Regions from separate parts of the Pseudazoarcus sp. NS36 genome, predicted to be linked through region 1. Evidence: predicted binding sites of a transcription regulator. Region 1 holds the regulator's gene; the other holds the start of a gene.

Region 1 (6,936 bases):
CTCGACGGTAATCCGGGCCGGGTCGAACTCGACGCGGGCTTCAGCCTCTTCGAGATGAACCTCGGCCTCGAAGACGCCGGGCAAGGCCTTCAGCACCCCGGTCACATTGCGCACACAACCGCCACAGCTCATCCCGTCTACGCGAATCGTCACTTCACTCATGCCCTGACTCCTGCGTTTGCCTGACATTGCACCGCACAAAAATGCGGCGTCAGCATATCACGCCACTCCACAGCTGCCCGCCCAGATGCGGCGCATGGTAGAGCCCGAATACGCCAAAGCCGAGCACCAGCAGACCGGCTGCAAGGCGCACACGGGTATTGCGGGTGAGATCGCGAAAGCGCTTGAACAACATGCCGGCAAGCATCAGGTTGGGCAAGGTTCCCAGACCGAAGGCCAGCATCAGCCCGGCGCCGCGACCGGCCGAGCCGGTGACCAGCGCCGTTGTCAGCACGCTGTACACAAGTCCACAGGGCAGAAAACCCCACAACAAACCCAGCGGCAGCGCGCGCCCCACCGTGCGTGCCGGCAGAAAGCGCGCGGTGAAAGGCTGGACACGTCGCCAGATCACACCTCCCGCGCGCTCAAGCGGCTTGAGCAACTGCGTGATACCGGTCAGATAGAGCCCGAGCAGGATCAGCATGATGTTGGCCGCCACGTACAAGCCAAGCTGCACCGGCAACACATCGCCGAACAGCATCCCTGCACTGCCGATGGCACCGGCCAGGCCGCCCAGAGCGGTATAGGTGCTGATGCGCCCGAGGTTGTAGGCAAGATGGATGGGCCACTGACGCGCAGACTTCCCCGGCATCTGTACCGACAGCGCGCCGACGATGCCGCCGCACATGGCAACACAATGCGTACCGCCGAGCAGGCCGATCAGGAAGACCGCGATGTAACCGGTTTCAGGCATGAAAATAGGAGGGAACAACGATGCAAGGCGCGAGTATACCCGCCGGCGTCGCGCCGGGCCGGACTCAGATCACGCGGGAGTAACGTTTGCGTTCCCGGTCAGCACGCAGATAGCGATCGAACACCATGGCGATGACGCGCACCAGCATGCGGCCGGCGGGCTGAACGGCAATCCAGCCGTCGCTGATCTCGAGCAAGCCGGCCGCCTGCATTTCGCGCAAATCGGCCAGCTCTTCAGCAAAGTATTCGTCGAAGCGGATCAGGTGCGCGATCTCGATGGACTCGATCGAGAGTTCAAAATGGCACATCAGCGCCTGGATGATGGCGCGGCGCAGCACATCGTCGGCAGACAGCTCGATACCGCGCATCACCGGCAGCTCGTCACGATCCAGCGCGTCGTAGTAGTCGTCGATGACCTTGTGGTTCTGGGCGTAGACCGGACCGATGCTGGCGATGGCCGAAACGCCGAAGGCCAGCAGATCGCACTCGGACTGTGTCGAATAGCCCTGGAAGTTGCGGTGCAGACGGCCCTGGCGCTGCGCCACGGCGAGTTCATCGTCGGGCCGCGCGAAGTGATCCATGCCGATATAGACGTAGCCCGCCTCGGTCAGCCGCCGGATGGCCAGTTGCAGGATCTGCAGTTTGCCGTCGGGATCGGGCAGTAGCGCGGCGTCGATACGCCGCTGCGGCTTGAAGGTGGCCGGCAGGTGAGCGTAGCTGTAGAGCGAAATGCGATCCGGTGCCAGTTCGATGACCTGTTTCAGCGTGCGGTTGAAGCGGATCACGTTCTGCTTCGGCAGGCCGTAGATCAGGTCGATGCTGACCGAGCGGAAACCCGTGGCGCGCGCGGCGTCGAGCACCAGGCGCGTCTCTTCGTAGCTCTGGATGCGATTGACGGCCTTCTGCACATCGGGATCAAAGTCCTGCACGCCGAGGCTCATGCGGTTGAAGCCCAGCTCGGCGAGCAGCGCGACGGTCTCGAAATCAACCTTGCGCGGGTCGACTTCGATCGAATACTCCCCACCCGGCTTGAGCGTGAAGTGCTTGCGTACCGACTCCATCAGTCCGCGCATTTCGTCATGCGACAGAAAAGTCGGCGTACCGCCGCCCAGGTGCAGTTGCGTGACCTCGCGGCTGCCCTCGATATGGGCCGCCTGCAGTGCAATTTCCTTGGCGAGATACTTGAGGTACCTGCCCGAGCGGCCGTGGTCCTTGGTGATGATCTTGTTGCAGCCGCAGTAGTAGCAGATGGTGTTGCAGAACGGGATATGAAAATACAGCGAGAGCGGACGCACCACCCCACCCACGCTGCGCTTGTGCAGCCACTGCTCCAGCCCCTGCGCGTCGAAGGCTTCAACAAAGCGATCGGCCGTAGGGTAGGATGTGTACCGTGGTCCGCTGACGTCGAAGCGACGGATCAGATCGGGATCGAAGACGACCGGCTGGTGGATATCCATGGGAGTAGTTTCCTGCATGGTTTCCACGATCCCGGATTCCGGCCCGGACCGCTTTGACGTGTATCAAACGCATGCGCGAATGGCGCTGCATGTCTATGGAGTGGCCACACGCAGTGACCAAAGCGACGGTTCCAATCAGCGCCCCCGCCATGCGCGCTGCCTGCTCACAGTGCAATCTCCATGAGTTGTGTCTTCCGGTCGGCATGTCCGCCGAGGAGATCGAGCGGCTCGACAACCTGGTCGGCGCACGCCGCAAGATCCGCAAGGGCCAGCACCTCTACCGTTCGGGCGACGCCTTCGACGCGATCTACGCCATCCGCGTCGGCTGGTTCAAGACCGACGTGCTGCTGGAGGACGGCCGCGAACAGGTCACCGGCTTCCAGATGACGGGCGAGATGCTCGGACTGGACGGCATCAGCACCGAAACCCATAGCTGCAACGCGGTCGCACTCGAAGACAGCGAGGTGTGCGTACTTCCGTACAGCCAGCTCGAAGAACTGTCCCGCGAGGTCGAAGGGCTGCAGCATCAGTTCCACAAGGTCATGAGCCGCGAGATCGTGCGCGACCACGGCGTGATGATGCTGCTCGGCTCGATGCGGGCGGAAGAGCGGCTGGCCGCCTTTCTGATGAATCTGTCGCAACGCTTCAATGCGCGCGGCTTTTCTCCGGCCGAGTTCAACCTGCGCATGACCCGCGACGAGATCGGCTCCTACCTCGGGCTCAAACTCGAAACCGTGTCGCGCGCCTTCTCGCGCTTCCAGGACGAAGGGTTGATCACGGTGCAGCAGAAGCACATCCGCATCATCGATCAAGCCGGCTTGCGCCGCCTCATCCAGCTGTCCGGCAGTCGCTAGCGCCTCGCGCTCATTCGAGCGGCTCCACCACACCAGGCTCCGCCACCCGCACCGTCCACCCCAGACGCTGACGCATCGCATCGCCCAGTGCCTGCGCAGCGTTGCTCTCGCCGTGCACGACAAAGGCCTTGCGGGGGGCCCGCTCAAAGCCCCCCATCCACGCCAGCAGGGATGGCTGGTCGGCATGCGCCGACAGCCCGCCGATGGTATGCACCGATGCACGCACCGGCACCCGTTCGCCAAACAGGCTCACGGATCGAGCCCCATCGACCAGGCGACGCCCCAGCGTACCGCCTGCCTGAAAGCCGCAGATCACCACGCTGCATTCGGGGCGCGGGAGATTGTGGGCGAGATGGTGCTTGATGCGCCCCGCCTCACACATGCCACTGGCCGAAATGATGACCAGGCCGCGCTTGCGCGCATTGAGCGCAATCGACTCCTCCACGTCGGACACGAAACGGATGGCGAAACGCTCGGGGTGAGCCAGCGCCCAGTCGCGCAGACGGAGTGTCTCGGCATCCCACAGGGCGTCATGCTCGAGCGTGACCTCGGTCACCGCAGAGGCCATCGGAGAATCAACGACGACCTCCAGCCGCGACACCCGCCCTCGCCGCACCAGATCGGCGAGCATGTAGATGACCTCTTGCGTGCGACCGACTGCAAAGGCCGGAATGACCACGTTGCCGCCGCGACGCTCCAGCGTGTCCTGCAGGACGTGCACCAGTTCGTCTTCCGTCTGCGGCAGCGAACGGTGGGCCCGATCTCCGTAGGTGGATTCAACGACCAGATAGTCGGCATGCTTCACGGGTGCCGGATCGCGCAAGACCGGACGCGCATGCATGCCCAGGTCGCCGGAGAATACGATGCGCCGCGTGCCACCCGCGCACGACAGGTCGACCTCGATAATGGCTGAACCCAGAATGTGGCCAGCTTCACGAAAACGCACGTCAACGCCGTCCATGGGCGAAAACGGCGTTTCGTACGGATGCGCCCGCAAGTGGCCGAGACTCGCACGCGCCTGCTCTACGGTATATAGCGGCGCGGCATTTGACAGACTGCGCCGGTTGCGCGACCGCGAGCGCCGGTTGGCCCACTCGGTCTCCTTCTCCTGAATATGGCCGGCATCAAGCAACATGATGCCGAGCAGATCAGCTGTAGCCTCGGTCACATACACCGGGCCACGCCAACCCAGCGCGACCAGCCTGGGCAGCAGGCCCGCATGATCAAGATGGGCATGAGTGAGCAGAACAAAATCGATGCTCTTGAGGCTGAAATCCAGCGCGCGCAAGTTCTTCAGCCCGGCATTGCGACCGCCCTGGAACATGCCGCAATCGACGAGAAAACATCCGCCGTCCCAGGTCACTCTGGCGCACGAACCGGTCACTTCGCCGGCCGCACCGTGAAATTCGATCTGCATCAAGGCCTCCGGGGACATTGCCTGCCGCAAGAGCTGGCGGGGCATGGCTATAATGCCATCATCCCAATCCGGTATTGGAGTTGCGCCATGTTCCAGCACATTCTCGTCCCGACGGACGGATCCGAACTCTCGCAGACAACGGTCGAAAAGGCCGTACGCTTTGCCGCCGAGATCAGCGCCCGCATCACTTTCTATTATGCCCAGCCTGATTTCCCGATGCCGATCTACGGGGAAGGCGCGCTGATCGACCCGACCACACCGGAGCAATTCGCCCAGTCGGCGTCCGCCGAGGCCAAGCTCATTCTGGATCGGGCCGAGGCATCCGCAAAGGCCGCCGGCGTCTCGGCGGATACGGATTCGGGGGTGTGCGAGGTACCATACGAGGGCATCATCGAGGCCGCAGAGCGCCACGAGTGCGACCTGATCTTCATGGCTTCGCACGGGCGCAAAGGCTTGGCCGGACTGCTACTGGGCAGCGAGACCCAGAAAGTGCTCTCGCACAGCAAGATTCCGGTGTTGATCTATCGCTGAAACAAAAAACGGCCCGAAACGGGCCGTTTTCTTATCCGTGGACGTGGTGATGTGGGTGCAGACCAGCCTCCATCCGACGCGATTTCGGTGTACCTGAGGCGCGCGGCTTGCGCGTCGGAACCGACTTAGGCGGATCTGCGCTCACCGGCTTGCCGACCAGATACAGCGTCAACAGACTGGAAGCGGCGCACAAGGCCCAGAAACCGAAGAAGCCGATCGAATAGGTAGCGATCGGCGAGAACTCGACGATTTCCCCGAACAGATACAACTCACGCGGATTGACCAGCGTGAAGAACAGCGTCACCGCAACACCGGCGACCAGAAACGAAGGCCACAGCACCAGGATCCATCTGATCATTTGCGATTCCTCCTCGCACGACCGGACTCCTACGCCCGCGCTGCCCGCTCTGGAGGCCGGCATGCGCAAACTCCGCCACTTCGGGATTCAGTATGTGCCTGAAGTGACGAAGAATCAAACGCCGTACGGGAGGATGCGAACCTGCGTTTCATCGGGGATGCGCACATCTCCATGCAGCCGCCACGCACGCTCCGGGTCCTCGATCTGGACGTGCCAGCGTCCCAGCGACATCGGCGCAATCGGCCCGGCATACTGCCCATCCACGCGCGAGAGACGCAGCACCTGATCAAAGCCCGCGCGCGTGGGATGGATGATCGTGACGATCAGTTCGGACGGCAGTTCAACGCCGTCGTTGGCGTCGAGCGCGATGCGGATATCCTCCGCACGGACGCCGACGTTCGCAGCCAGCCCCTGATCCGCCGCCACCACCGAACGGGCGATGGTCTGGTCGATCGCGCGGCCCTGACGGTAATAGTCATCCACCACCAGACCATCATTGGTCGTGATGGCGAAGTACAGCAGCATGCTGCCAAGCATGATCGAGATGCCCGGCATCACCATCAGCAGCCAGGGCCAGCGCTGCTTGTACCAGGGAGTCGGGTCGTAGCCAGGGTCCGTACGGGTGTTCATCTGCTCATCCTGATCATTGCGGCATGATGAAGGTGGTCTGCTCACGTACCTTCAAGTCTTCCGCGGTCACTTCAAAAACAATCTCATGCACGCCCGGTGGAACCGCATCATAGGGCACACGTACATTGACCGAGACCGACTCGATTCCGGCCGACGGCAGCAACGCCAGCGTCGAGCCGACAAGCTGCGCACCTTCAATACCGCTTACATCGACGAGCACTTCGCGCGGAAGTTCGGTCATGTTCATGATCTGCAGACGGTAGACGTTCTCGATCATGCCGCCTTCGACCTCGCGCGCCAGCGCCGCGCGGTCGCGGATGATGTCTACCCGCATGTCCGGGCGCAGCACCAGCGCAGCCAGGGTCGCCGAACAGATCACGACCAGCAAGGCCGCATACACCAGAATGCGCGGGCGCAGGATATGCGCAATGATGTCCTTGCGCGTCCAGTGCTGTTTGACGGCGTTTTCCGTGGAATACCGGATCAGGCCGCGCTCGTAGCCCATACGATCCATGACGTCGTCACAGCCGTCGATACAGGCACCACAGCCGATGCACTCGTATTGCAGGCCGTCGCGGATGTCGATGCCGGTCGGACAGACCTGCACACAGATGTTGCAGTCGACGCAATCGCCCTTGCCGATGCTCTTCGGATCAACGCCCTTCTTGCGCGAACCGCGCGGGTCTCCGCGCTCACTGTCGTAGGTCACGACCAGCGTATCCGGGTCGAACATCACCCCCTGAAAACGCGCATAGGGGCACATGTAAAAGCACACTT
Region 2 (6,936 bases), on a different contig from region 1:
GCCGGCTGGGACGCCATGATGAACAGATTGCGGCTGATCTCCCCGCGCGCCTGGGCCACCCGCCGCGCGATCAGCTGCGTGGCGCCGAGCAGTTCGCCTTTGGCGGCATCCAGCATGGCCGCGCGGCTGGCGACGTATCCGTAATAGCCGGTCGCCCCGGAGGCGATCACGCCAACCGCAGCAAGCAGCAGAGCCAGTTTGTGCGCGATGCCGAATCTCATGGGCGCAGAACCCGCTCGATACGGTCGCCCGACACAATGCGCCGCCACAACACCGTACGGCGCTCGACGTCTTCGACCGGGCGCAACCACAGCAGGCGATCCTCGTCGACGTGTCCGGCCGGGTGTTCAACCGTATTGGCCAATCCGTGCCGCTGGGTCAGCGCAGCCGAGGCCTGTTCGCCGAGCAGGTGATCGATCCAGGCATGCGCCAGCTCCGGATTGCGCGCGGCGCGCGTGATGACCCAGCAGTCGAGCCAGGCCAGTGCACCTTCTTCGGGCAACACGTAGCCAACATCCGCCCCGGCCGCGCGCAGCATATGCAATTGCTGCGTACCGTAATTCGCAAACATCAGCGCTGCGCCATGGCGCAGAAAGCCTTCGACCGACTCTTCCGGCTGTGTGTAGAAGGCCAGCACGTTGCGACGCAATTCGACCAGACGCGTCACGCCCGGCCGCCAGTCCTCTGCACCCAGCGCAAAGGGCTCGGCCAGCTCCAGCGACTGCGCGGCGAGCACGAAATTGTGCGAACCACCGTCATAGGCGAGCACCTTGCCACGCCACCGCGGATCCCACAGGGCCCTGATGGAATGCGGGGCTTCATTGAATTGCGCGCGATCGTAGATCAGGCCCATTGCGGACCACGCGTAGGGAATGGCCCAGACCCGACCGTTGCGCAGGATGCCCGGCAAGGATTCAAGAGCGCGGAATTCCGGCAGCTGGCGGGCACGCCCCGGTAAGGCGGTCAGGTCGATGGGCGCGGCCAGGTCGCGGGCAAGGTAGCGCTGCAGTTCGGCGGTATTGACGGCGAAGACGTCGAAAGAGGCCCCGCCGTCGCTGCTGATGCGCTGCCACAGCGCGTCGTCGGAATCGATGAAGCTCACTTCGACACGCGCACCGGTGCGCTGCTCGAATGCGGCCACGATGTCGGGGTCGGCATAGCCCGGCCAGGCCAGCACGCGCAGCACATTGTCCGCTTGGACAAGGGCGGGCCATGTCAGCGCGACCAGCAGGGCCCATCGCATGCACCAACCGAGATTGCGCCTGTCTGCCGCCATCCGACTGCGCTCCAGAAGGAGATTCGTGTGCACAGTCTAACGTGGCGTCAAACCCATCCCGTTCAGGGCCACCGCGATTTCAGACCACGGTTCGTGGATTTTCTATCATCTGCTGGTAAATCAGGCTGCGCAGGATCATGCGCTCTTGCGACGGCAGTTCGCCGAATTCGACGCCGTACTGGTGCGCACCCGTCTCGCCGCCAACGTTGAGAATGGCCGCATCCGCCAAAACATCGCTGACTGCATCGTGCAGCTCGACCTTGAAGGCCAACCTGAGTTTGTCGCCGACCTGGCCCAGCTCCGACGGCGCAACCACCAGCGCCCCTGTGGCACTCAGATTGCCAAGCCCGACGGTTACCGCTTGACCCGCCGCAGACGTAGCCTGCGCCTCAATGTCGGTGCGCACGCGCGTGGCCTTGCGAATGACGCTGCCCTGGATCCGATCGGGAAAGCTCAGGTGCATGTAGTCAAACGGACGGCGGCACACGTTGAGCACCGTGCATTTGAATGCGAATGCACTGTTGCGCGAGAAGGCCTGCACCACGACGACCTCGCTCTCGATGAATTCGGCGCGCACGCCGCGCGGCGAAGGCACGGTAACGATCAGGCTGACATCGTCGACAAAACCGACCACGCGCGAAATGTGTCGCGCACGGTCCGGATGCGCCGGGCAGTGAATCTGCAGACGGTCTCCCGGTTGCAGATGCATGTCGCTGAAACGTAACTGCGGGGACGATTCAGTGCTGTCGGGTGGTGGCGTTTGCGTCATGAGCGGCGGAACTCTTCTCGGGGCAGTGACATGTCACGCCCCGATTATCCATGAATCGCCGCTATTCCGCCTCCATGGCGGGTCTAGCGCAACTACCTGCCTTTTGGCCCAAGCAGGAACCAGGCGATCAAGCCGACGAAGGGCAGGAACAACAGGATCAGGATCCACAGCAGCTTGGGCACCGGGCCGGCGCTGCTCTTGGCAACCTTGACGATGGCCCAGATGACGATGACCAGCCAGATGAGGCCCAGAATGCCTCCGACTTCCATACCCATGGCGTACTCCAGGTGCGTTCGTGAAGGGCCATGGTACCTGCGGCGGGGCCATTGATGCAGGTCAATGGGGCGTCATCTGACGCATGTATTATCTCCAGGTGTGTTGGCACCGGAACGACCTGCATGAAGATTCGCCTGCTGATCGCGGCCGTTGCCGACGAACTCGAAGAGCGTGCATTTGCCATCGCGCGCAGTGAGGGCGCGCTCGGAGTCACCGTGGCCGACGCGCGCGGATTGGGCTTCCCCGAACACATGAGCTTCTTCGGGCTGACCTATGTCGGCCGCGAGAAGCTACTGATGGTGCTGGCCGAGGCGGACCGGGTGGAGCACATTGCCGAACGCATGAACGTGGAGCTGGGCCTGCTTGCCCCCTTCCAGGGACTGGCCTTCTGCATTGACGTGGAGCACCACGCGGGACTGAACCCACAAGACATCGGAGATGACGCCTCCGATGCGTGAGTTTCTCGAACATCTGAAGCACTCCTTCCGCAATCTGCTGCCGATCATCGCGGTCGTCAGTTTCTTTCAGCTCGTCGTCATGCAGGAGCTGCCCGACGGGCTGGCCAGCATGAGCCTGGGCCTGCTGGTGGTGGTGTTCGGCGTGGCGCTGTTCCTGCAAGGTCTGGAGCTGGGCATCTTCCCGGTCGGCAAAGGGCTCTCGAACGACTTCGCGCGGCGCGGCTCGCTGCCGTTGCTGATGGTCTTCGGCTTCTGCCTGGGCTTCTCGGCCGTGGTCGCCGAACCGGCGCTGATCGCGGTGGCGACCCAGGCCGAAACCATCTCCGAGGGGCGTATAGACGGACTCACGCTGCGTCTGCTGGTGGCGCTGTCGGTCGGCTGCGTGGTGGCCGTCGGCGTGCTGCGCACCATCCTCGGCCAGTCGCTGCACTGGTACATGATCGTGGGCTACGTGCTGGTGGTCTCGGTGACCTTCTTCGCACCGGAGGAAATCGTCGGGCTGGCCTACGATTCGGGCGGGGTCACCACCAACATCGTCACCGTGCCGCTGATCGCGGCGCTCGGCATCGGACTGGCGGCATCGCTGCGCGGGCGCAATCCGCTGATGCACGGCTTCGGGCTGGTGGCGCTGGCGGTGATGGTGCCGATGATCTCGGTGCAGCTCTACGGCATCTGGGTCTACAACTTCGCCGAAGTGACCGACGCAGCGGGGGCCGCCGCCGGCGCTGCGGCCTTTGTCGACGACCAGATCGTGGAGAAGACAGCCGGCAGCGTGGTGCTGGGGATGATCACCGATCTGGCGGGCATGTTCCGCGATGTGGCACCGATCATCATGGTGATTCTGTTCTTCCAGTACATGGTGCTGCAGAAGTCCATTCCGCACCTGCCGCGGGTGATGGTGGGATTCGTGCTGGTCATCATCGGGCTGTATGCCTTCGTCGTCGGCCTCAAGCTGGGCCTGTTCCCGATCGGCACGAGCATGGCCACGCAGCTGGTGGCACTCGATACCTTCCTGTGGGTCTATCTGTTCGCGTTCTCGATCGGCTTTGCCACCACCATGGCCGAGCCGGCGCTGATCGCCATCGGCAGCCAGGCCGAGGAAGCGGCCAAAGGCAAACTCAGCGGCAACCGCATCCGGCTGCTGGTAGCGCTCGGTGTGGCGGTGGGCATCACCATCGGCGTGCATCGCATCATTACCGGTGATTCCATCCACTACTACATCATGGGCGGCTACGCGCTGGTCATTGCGCTGACCGCCCTCGCGCCGAAGTACATCGTGCCGCTGGCCTTCGACCTGGGCGGTGTGACCACGTCGGAAGTCACGGTACCGCTGGTCACCGCGCTGGGCATTGGCCTGGCAACGAATATCGAGGGACGCAACGTGCTGATCGACGGCTTCGGCCTGATCGCATTCGCGTCGATTTTTCCCATCGTGACCGTCATGCTCTACGCGATCATCGCCGAGCGGGTCATGCGTACTGAAGAAGGAGCGACATCGTGAAGTTTTCCGTACTCGTTGCGATCCTCGCCGACGACCTGGAGGACAAGGCCATCGACGTGGCCAAGGAATCCGGCGCGGGCGGCGTCACCATTCTCGATGCACGCGGCATCGGGGCGAACGAAAAGAAGACCTTTTTCGGTCTGACCTACGAGGGCAGCCAGTCGGTGCTGGTATTCGTGCTGGAGAAGAAGCTGTCGCTGGCGGTGATGAAGAACCTCACGCGCGAGCTGGATCTGAAGACCAACAGTCGAGGCGTAGTGTTCACGATCCCGCTCGAACACATCGCCGGCATCGACATGGGCCAGATCACGCTGTTCGAGGAAAAACTCAAGGACGACATCTGAGGCTGAAACAGCCCGAGGAGGAAAACATGCTGGTCAAGGACATCATGGTGCGCGAAGTGGCCACCATCTCGCCGCTTGCAACCATCCGCCAGGCCATGCGGGTGATGAAGGAAAAGAAGGTCAAGGCACTCGCCGTGGAGAAGCGCCACCCGCACGACGCTTTCGGCCTGATCACCTACAACAACATCCTCAAGGCCATCGTCGCCGAGGAAGGCGACATCGACCTGCTCAACGTGTACGACATCTGCGCCAAACCGGCGCTGACCGTCTCACGCGAGCTGGAGGTCAAGCACGCCGCCAAACTGATGACCAACTTCGATATCCGCCGCGTGCTGGTCACCGCCGACAACGAGCTGGTGGGTATCGTGACCATGAGCGACATCGTCGGCGCCCTGGTCAACATCGCCGACGAAATGGGCTGAGTCCGACCTTCACGAAAAGCTCCATGGAAACAAGTGGCTTGGCGATCCTCCCGCGCAGGCGGCGCTCAGCCGGTTGCACCAAAACCGTGCATCTGAATTGATCCAGCGCAAAGCGTGACCTACGGTGAAGGGGTCCAATTGGACCTCATCAACCGCAAGGCTGTGCCGCGCTGACATGACGGTTTCAAGACGAGGATTCCTGCGCGGGCAACTCCACCCCGCCCGTAGTGACACCCGCCCGCCCTGGGCGATTGGTGCCCTTGCGTTTGAGCAGGCCTGTACGCGCTGCGGCGCCTGTATCGAAGCCTGTCCCCAATCCATTCTCAAACCCGGCGACGGCGGCTTTCCGCGTGTCGATTTCGGCGTGGCCGGCTGCAGCTTCTGCGGCGACTGTGTGACGGCCTGTGAGCCGCAGGCGTTGCGCCGCCTCAAGCTCAGCGCAGCGTGGTTTCTGCGCCCGCAGATTTCAGCAGCCTGTCTGCCGCACAACGGCGTCGAATGCCGCGTCTGCGGCGAGGCCTGCGAGACCAGTGCCATCCGTTTCCGACCGCGTCTGGGTGGCTCCCCGATTCCCGAAGTGCTGACCGAGGCCTGTACCGGCTGCGGCGGCTGTGTTGCGCCCTGCCCGGTCGGCGCCATCGCCATGGAGAACCCGCAATGAAGATCGTAAGCCTGGTGGTCAAGGCGAAGCCCGAGCACTTCCCCGAGCTGGAAAAAACCCTGCGCGCCATCCCCGGCGTGCAGCTGCATGGCGAATCCACCGAGAGCGGCCAGATCGTCGTCACCGTCGAAGACGGTGAGGGCTATTCAGTGACCGACTCGATCCTCGCGGTGAACCTCGCCCAACACGTGCTGAGCATCACGCTCGCCTACGAATACACCGACGAAGGGCAAGCCGAAGTTCCGGAACCCCAGGAGACATGACCATGGATCGACGCGATTTCATCAAGACGCAGGCCGTAGCGGCCGCTGCGGCCACCGCCGGCATCGGCATTCCGGTGGTCGTGCACGCGCAGCAGGCCGGCTCCCCAGCAACCCGTGTGCGCTGGGACAAAGCCGCCTGTCGCTTCTGCGGCGTGGGCTGTTCGGTGCTGGTCGGCGTGCAGGACAACCGCGTGGTGGGCACCCAGGGCGACCCGGATTCGCCGGTCAACCGCGGCCTGAACTGCATCAAGGGCTACTTCCTGTCCAAGATCATGTACGGCTCGGACCGCCTGACCCAGCCGCTGCTGCGCATGCGCGGCGGGCAGTACGCCAAGGACGGCGAATTCACGCCGATTTCGTGGGATCAGGCCTTCGACATCATGGCCGAGAAGTGGAAGGCCGCGCTCAAGACCCACGGCCCGCGCTCGGTCGGCATGTTCGGCTCCGGCCAATGGACCATCTGGGAAGGCTACGCCGCGTCGAAACTGCACAAGGCGGGCTTCCGCAGCAACAACCTCGACCCCAACGCGCGCCACTGCATGGCCTCGGCCGTGACCGGCTTCATGCGCACTTTCGGCATGGACGAGCCGATGGGCTGCTACGACGACATCGAGAACGCCGATGCCTTCGTGCTATGGGGCAGCAACATGGCCGAGATGCACCCGATCCTGTGGAGCCGCATCACCGATCGCCGTCTGAGCCATCCGGGCTGCGAGGTGCATGTGCTGTCGACCTTCGAGCACCGCTCCTTCGAACTGGCCGACAACGGCATGATCTTCGCGCCGCACACCGATCTGGCGCTGCTCAACTTCATCTGTCACCACATCATCTCGACCGGCAAGGTGAATAAGGAATTCGTCGCCAGGCACGTCAAGTTCCGCCGCGGCGAAACCGACATCGGCTTCGGCCTGCGCCCGGATCACCCGCTGGAAGCCAAGGCGACCAACAACGGTTACGCCGGCGCCG

Evidence for each region. The regulator FNR, encoded in region 1, switches genes on or off when oxygen is low (the NO sensors DNR and NnrR bind a similar motif). The targets are predictions, from matches to a motif close to TTGANCTAGNTCAA.
Region 2: the regulator FNR is predicted to act here: its motif matches at 5,144-5,157, upstream of napF (ferredoxin-type protein NapF).

What each region holds. Positions count from the first base shown of each region.
Region 1 is NZ_BAAKJA010000002.1:143,481-150,416, forward strand. It holds gene AC6H0R_RS03765 (heavy-metal-associated domain-containing protein) at 1-162, opposite strand, end outside; gene AC6H0R_RS03770 (sulfite exporter TauE/SafE family protein) at 212-913, opposite strand; gene hemN (oxygen-independent coproporphyrinogen III oxidase) at 978-2,369, opposite strand; gene fnr (fumarate/nitrate reduction transcriptional regulator Fnr) at 2,519-3,223, shown strand; gene AC6H0R_RS03785 (MBL fold metallo-hydrolase RNA specificity domain-containing protein) at 3,234-4,640, opposite strand; gene AC6H0R_RS03790 (universal stress protein) at 4,728-5,171, shown strand; gene AC6H0R_RS03795 (hypothetical protein) at 5,203-5,529, opposite strand; gene AC6H0R_RS03800 (FixH family protein) at 5,644-6,159, opposite strand; gene ccoG (cytochrome c oxidase accessory protein CcoG) at 6,173-6,936, opposite strand, start outside.
Region 2 is NZ_BAAKJA010000008.1:50,658-57,593, reverse strand. It holds gene AC6H0R_RS13460 (diguanylate cyclase domain-containing protein) at 1-221, opposite strand, end outside; gene AC6H0R_RS13455 (extracellular solute-binding protein) at 218-1,243, opposite strand; gene AC6H0R_RS13450 (flagellar brake protein) at 1,356-1,985, opposite strand; gene AC6H0R_RS13445 (PLDc N-terminal domain-containing protein) at 2,138-2,320, opposite strand; gene AC6H0R_RS13440 (hypothetical protein) at 2,444-2,779, shown strand; gene AC6H0R_RS13435 (DUF1538 domain-containing protein) at 2,772-4,280, shown strand; gene AC6H0R_RS13430 (P-II family nitrogen regulator) at 4,277-4,624, shown strand; gene AC6H0R_RS13425 (CBS domain-containing protein) at 4,651-5,046, shown strand; gene napF (ferredoxin-type protein NapF) at 5,222-5,707, shown strand; gene AC6H0R_RS13415 (chaperone NapD) at 5,704-5,970, shown strand; gene napA (nitrate reductase catalytic subunit NapA) at 5,967-6,936, shown strand, end outside.